Regions from separate parts of the Janthinobacterium sp. GW822-FHT07H11 genome, predicted to be linked through region 2. Evidence: predicted binding sites of a transcription regulator. Region 2 holds the regulator's gene; the other holds the start of a gene.
The links. The regulator LexA, encoded in region 2, represses DNA repair genes until DNA is damaged. The targets are predictions, from matches to a motif close to ACTGTATNNNNATACAGT.

Region 1: dinB (DNA polymerase IV) is a predicted target of LexA. The motif match lies at 1,907-1,924, and genes of this name have one in related genera.

The regions. Positions count from the first base shown of each region.
Region 1 is NZ_CM179507.1:95,335-98,402, reverse strand. Features, by position in the region: gene AC3RCJ_RS00400 (S9 family peptidase) at 1-1,801, opposite strand, end outside; gene dinB (DNA polymerase IV) at 1,944-3,068, shown strand, end outside.
Region 2 is NZ_CM179507.1:5,085,436-5,088,503, forward strand. Features, by position in the region: gene rplI (50S ribosomal protein L9) at 1-157, opposite strand, end outside; gene rpsR (30S ribosomal protein S18) at 185-475, opposite strand; gene priB (primosomal replication protein N) at 501-800, opposite strand; gene rpsF (30S ribosomal protein S6) at 821-1,210, opposite strand; gene lexA (transcriptional repressor LexA) at 1,486-2,121, shown strand; gene AC3RCJ_RS22400 (cystathionine gamma-synthase family protein) at 2,187-3,068, opposite strand, start outside.

The sequences.
Region 1 (3,068 bases), 1.4 Mb from region 2:
TCACGTCGACAAACGGCACGGCCGCGTGCACGGCGTGGAACAGCTCGGGGCGCATGTTGACGACGGCGCCCATCAGCAAGCCGCCCGCGCTGCCGCCCTGGATGATGAGGCGGTTCGGGCTCGTCCATTTTTCGCGCACCAGGTAGTCGGCGCTGTCGATGAAGTCGTTGAAGGTGTTTTTCTTCTTCATCAGCATGCCGTCTTCATGCCAGGCTTCGCCCATGTCGGTGCCGCCGCGGATATGCGCCTGCGCATAGATGACGCCGCGCTCCAGCAGGCTGATGCGGCTGATGGCAAAGCTGGCTTCCGTCGAGATGCCGTAGGAACCATACGAATACAGCAGCAGCGGGGCGGAACCGTCGAGCTTGACGCCCTTCTTGTAGACGATCCACAGCGGCACTTGCACGCCGTCGCGCGCCTTCACCCACAGGCGCTGCGTCGTGTAGCGGCTGCCGTCAAAGCCGCCGACGATTTCCTGCTGTTTCAGCACCGTGCGCTTGCCATCTTGCATGTTGACGTCGATGACGGTGGGCGGCGTGACGGGCGACTGGTACGACATGCGAAATTGCGTGGCAGAAAACTCCGGCGTGCCGGCCGCCGTGGCCAGGTAGACGGGGTCGTCGAACTGCACGGTTTTCCAGTTCTTGTGCGCAAAATCAAAGATGCGCGCGCGGTTCAGGGCGCGCGCCTTTTCCATCACCACCAGGTAGCCCTGGAACACATCGATGGACTGGATCACGGCATCCTTGTTGTGCGGCACGACGCTCTTCCAGTGCTTCGGCTGCGGCGCGGACAAGGGCGCGCTGACGACGCGGAAATTCTTCGCATCCTTGTTGGTCAGAATATACAGCTGGCCGTCGCGGTGTTCGACGTTGTAGCGGTGGCCCTTCTCGCGTTGCAGCACGCTGTGGAAACTGCCTTCCGGCTTGCTCGTTGGCAGCAGCAGCACGTCGCTGGTGTCCGTGCTGCCCGAGGTCAGCACAAAGAACTGCTTGTCGCGTGTGCGGCCCACCTGGATGGCGAATTGTTCCACCGGCTCGTGGTAGACCTGCTGCGGCGCGCTACCCAGGGTCAGGCGGAACAAACGGTCCGACCGCTTGGTGGTGGCGTCTTCCTGGGCCAGCATCAGCGTGGCGTTGTCTGCCGCCCAGGCCAGCGAGGTGACGCGCGGCATGGCATCGGCCAGCAGCTTGCCCGTCTTCAAATCCTTGACGTGCAGCTCGTACTGGCGGAAACCCGTCGTGTCGGTGGTGTAGGCCAGCAACTGCTCGTTCGGGCTGACGGCAAAGGCGCGCACGGCAAAAAATTTGTGGCCTTCGGCCAATTGATTCTGGTCAAGCAGGACTTCCTCGGCCGCCTGCGCATCGTAGGCGCCGCCGGCACCGACAGGGCGGCGGCAGTGGACAGGATATTGCTTGCCCGCTTCCGTGCGCGTGTAATAGTAGAAATTGCCCTGGCGCGCGGGCACGGACAGGTCCACTTCCTGCATGCGGCCCTTGATTTCCGCAGTCAGCTTGTCGGCCAGCGGCTGGATAGGGGCCGTGACGGCGGCCGTGTAGGCGTTTTCCGCATGCAGGTAGTCGATCACGGCAGGATCGGTCTTCTTTTGCAGCCAGCGGTAGTCGTCCGTGACGACGGTGCCATGGCGCGTTTCCTGCCAGGCGGTCTTGGCGGCCACGGGCGCGGTGGCGGCGGTGGCGTCGGCGGCCAGCGCGGATGGCGCCAGCGTGGACAGCAGCAGGGCCGGCAGGATGGATGAGCAGGCGGCAATGCGGTGCAAGGCGTGACGGGGGATGGACAAGGCGACTCCTTTGAATAGTTGTGTCAGGATTGTAATCTTGCCATTGAGAAAAGCAACTACGTTGCCCGTGCGTTTCAACTTGCATCCACGGGCATTTCCAGCGATACTGTATATAACTACAGTATCTTGCCGCGAGGTGTACTTGACCACATCTGCCTGCCCACTTCTCGAGCCGCCCGCCCGCCGCTGGATAGCCCACCTGGACATGGACGCTTTCTTTGCCTCCGTGGAACTGTTGAAATATCCGGAATTGCGTGGCGAGCCGGTGGTGATCGGCGGCGGCCGGCTGCAGCAGCCCGTGCTGCAGGAAGACGGCACGCGGCAGTTTGCGCGCATGCGCGACTATGTGGGACGCGGCGTCGTCACGACGTCGACCTATGCGGCGCGCGCGTTTGGCGTGTTTTCCGCCATGGGCATCATGAAGGCGGCGAAACTGGCGCCCGACAGCATCCTGCTGCCGGCCGATTTCGAGGCTTACCGCGAGTATTCGGCCCGCTTCAAGCAAGCCGTGGCCAATCTTGCCCCCATTATCCAGAACGTGGGCATCGATGAAATCTATGTCGACCTGACCGAATACGGCGAGCAGGCGCCGGCCATGGCGGCGCGCCTGAAGGCGGCCGTGTTCGAGGCGACGGGCCTGTCGTGCTCGATCGGCCTGGCGCCGAACAAATTGCTGGCAAAAATCTGTTCCGACCTGGAAAAACCCGACGGCCTCACCATATTGGCGCCCGAGGATGTCGAGACGCGCGTGTGGCCCTTGCCGGCAAAGAAGATCAATGGCATCGGCCCAAAGGCCACGGCCAAGCTGGAAGCCTTGGGCATTATCACCATCGGCGAGCTGGCGCGCGCCGACATGGCCATGCTGCGCACGCAGTTCGGCGACCTGTACACGGGCTGGCTGCGCCAGGCGGCGCTGGGCATCGACGAGCGTCCCGTGCAGACGAGCCGGGAAACCAAGTCCGTCAGCCGCGAAACGACGTTCGAGCGCGACCTGCAAGTGGTGCGCGACCGGGCCATCCTGTCGGAAAAGCTGGAAAGCCTGTGCACGCGCGTGGCGGGCGACCTCGATAAACAGTCGCTGGCGGGGCGCACGGTGGGCATCAAGCTGCGCTTCGAGGATTTCAGCACCGTCACGCGCGACATCACCCTGGCCAGCGCCACGGCGGACGCCGCCGCCATCCTGCGCGCCAGCCGCGACTGCCTGCGGCGCGTGCCGTTCGACAAGAAAATCCGCCTGCTGGGCGTGCGCATCTCGGCCTTGTCCGAT
Region 2 (3,068 bases):
CGGCGCGCTTGACTTCGAATTCAGCAACGGCCGAAGCCGTGGCACGACGTGCCAGGCGTTGTGGGATCAGGAAGTTACGTGCGTAACCGTCTTTGACTTTGACGACTTCGCCGAGGTTACCGACGTTAACAACTTTTTCTAACAGAATGATTTGCATAGTTCTTCTCCAGGAATATCTGACCGATTAAGCGTGGTGCAGATCGGTGTATGGCAGCAGCGCGAGGAAGCGAGCGCGCTTGATTGCGGTGTCGACTTGGCGCTGGTAGTGCGCTTTGGTACCGGTCAGGCGTGCTGGCATGATCTTGCCGTTTTCTTGGACGAAGTCTTTCAGCGTGTCGACGTCTTTGTAGTCGACTTGCTCAACGTGAGCTGCGGTGAAGCGGCAGAACTTCTTGCGTTTGAACAACGGATTTTGCTGTTTGCGTTTTTCTTTAAGCTTGAGCTTATTTTTGTCGAACTTTTTACCGAATGCCATGTCAGGCTCCTGTATCTAAAATGCGCTAGTCGGGAATGACTGCACTAAAATCAATGATGTGAAACACCAAACTCTTGCTGTTGCGGCTCTTCCTGGCCAGGAAACCCGTGAACTGATATACCCCGCCCAAGCTTGCCTGACTGAACCGGCCTGAGATTTCGCCAGCGGCTAGCGCGGCAACATCAAACTCGGTCAAACGGGCAATTCCTGCTTCCATCTGCTGCGAACTGTGTTGCAATACTGCATTCACAATCGGCAGCCCTGCCGGGGTATAGCGCAATATTTCGCGCTCGGCAATGATGGCGGTAACTTGTAGCTGGTTCAGCGCACGATCCTGGTCAAGAATTAAGCTGCTGCTGCGGCTGGAGCGGCTGCTGGTGCTTCGGTGCGGTGGCTTTTGGCCGCGTCTTCGCGTTGTACCGATTTCATCATCGGCGAAGGAGCTGTTTCAGCTTTCTTCATTTTAACGGTCAGGTGACGCAACACGGCATCATTGAATTTGAATGCTGTTTCCAACTCGACCAGGGTCTCGTTGTCGCATTCGATGTTCAGGCAGATGTAGTGTGCTTTAGGCAGCTTTTGGATCGAGTAAGCCATTTGACGGCGGCCCCAATCTTCCACGCGGTGAACCGAACCGCCGCGGGTGGTTACGCTGGCTTTGTAGCGTTCGATCATCGCGGGCACTTGCTCGCTTTGGTCCGGATGGACGATAAAGACTATTTCATAATGACGCATGCAAACTCCTTCAGGTCGGATTGATAATCGCCCACCCCGGCGTCAAGACGGGTGTGGGAAGGTCAGCCGAAGATTATAACCGCTATTGGCGAAGTATTCAATCATTCCTTCCGCAACGGCCACCAGCACGTCGCCACACCCCCGCATTTCAGCCCGGCGCGACTATTTCTTGCAAAATCACGCAAAAAGCCCGAAATCCGCTTGCATAGTCGGCGATACTGTACAAAAATACAGACTGTTCATATAGACAGCATTTTAGTATGCACCCACCGCTCATGATCAAGCTGACAGCACGACAAGAACAAATCCTGAACCTGATCAAGGACGCGATTGAAAACACGGGTTTTCCCCCTACCCGTGCCGAGATCGCCAACGAATTGGGTTTCAAATCGGCCAATGCGGCCGAAGAACATCTGCAGGCCCTGGCCCGCAAGGGCGCCATCGAGATTTCGCCGGGCACTTCGCGCGGCATCCGCCTGATCGGCGTTGCCGCTGAAACAGCGCCATCGAAGGTGCCGGCGGCCCTGCTGATGTCGCTGCCGCTGATCGGCCGGGTGGCGGCCGGCTCGCCCATCCTGGCGCAGGAAAACCTGGAAGCGAGCTACAACGTCGATCCGGCCCTGTTTTCGGCCAAGCCCGACTTCCTGCTGAAAGTGCGCGGCTGGTCCATGCGCGACGCCGGCATCATGGATGGCGATCTATTGGCCGTCAAGAAGGTCGACAGCGCCAAGAACGGCCAGATCGTCGTGGCCCGCATCGGCGACGAAGTCACCGTCAAGCGCTACAAGAAGACGGGTTCCGTGATCGAACTGCTGCCGGAAAACCCGGACTTCAAGGTCATCACCGTGTCGCCGGAAGATGAATTCGCCCTGGAAGGCCTGGCCGTGGGCTTGATGCGCAGCTGGCATTAAACCGCTGCACACAAAAAGGGCCGCAACAGCATGACTGTTGCGGCCCTTTTCATTTGTCCGGCGACTTATACATCGAGTGCCTGGCGGAAATCCTCGAGCAAATCCACCTCATCCTCGATACCGACGGAAACGCGGATCAGCGACTCGGCGATACCCATGCTGGCGCGGCGCTCGGCGCCCATCTCATAGAAAATCGTGTGGGCGACGGGAATGACCAGGGTGCGCGTGTCACCGAGGTTGCTGGCCGGAATAGCCAGATGGAGACGATTGAGGAAATCGAAGCAGTCGATGCCGTCCTTCAATTCAAAGCTCAACAGCGAACCATAGCTGCGGAACAAATCCGTCGCCAAGGCGTGCTGCGGGTGCGAGGCCAAACCCGGGTAATGCACTGCCGCCACGCGCGGGTCGGCGGCCAGCATGGTGGCCAGCGCCAGCGCGTTCGAGCAGGTACGGTCCATGCGCAAGGCCATGGTTTCCGCGCCGACGGCGATATGGTGCGCCGCTTCCGGACCCAGCGAGGCGCCGAAGTCGCGCAAGGCCTTGGCGCGGATTTGCGCGATGCCCCACTGCGCCGGCGCCGCCTTCTTGTAGTTCTCGAAAATATTCGGATACTGCGTCCAGTCGAACACGCCCGTGTCCGTCAAGCTGCCGCCCAGCGCATTGCCGTGGCCGCCGATGGATTTCGTCAGGGCGTTGACCACCAGGCCCGCGCCCACGGCTTTCGGGCGGAACAGGTAGGGCGTCGTCATGGTGTTGTCGACGATATACAAAATGCCTTTCTCGCGGCACAAGTCACCGATTTTTTGCAGGTCGGCGATCTGCGTGCGCGGATTGGCAATAGTTTCCACGAATACAATCCGCGTGGCCGGCGTGATGGCGGCCGCCACGTTGGCCACATCGGTGGCGTCGACGAACGATACGGCGATACCTTGCCCCGTCACCGTTTG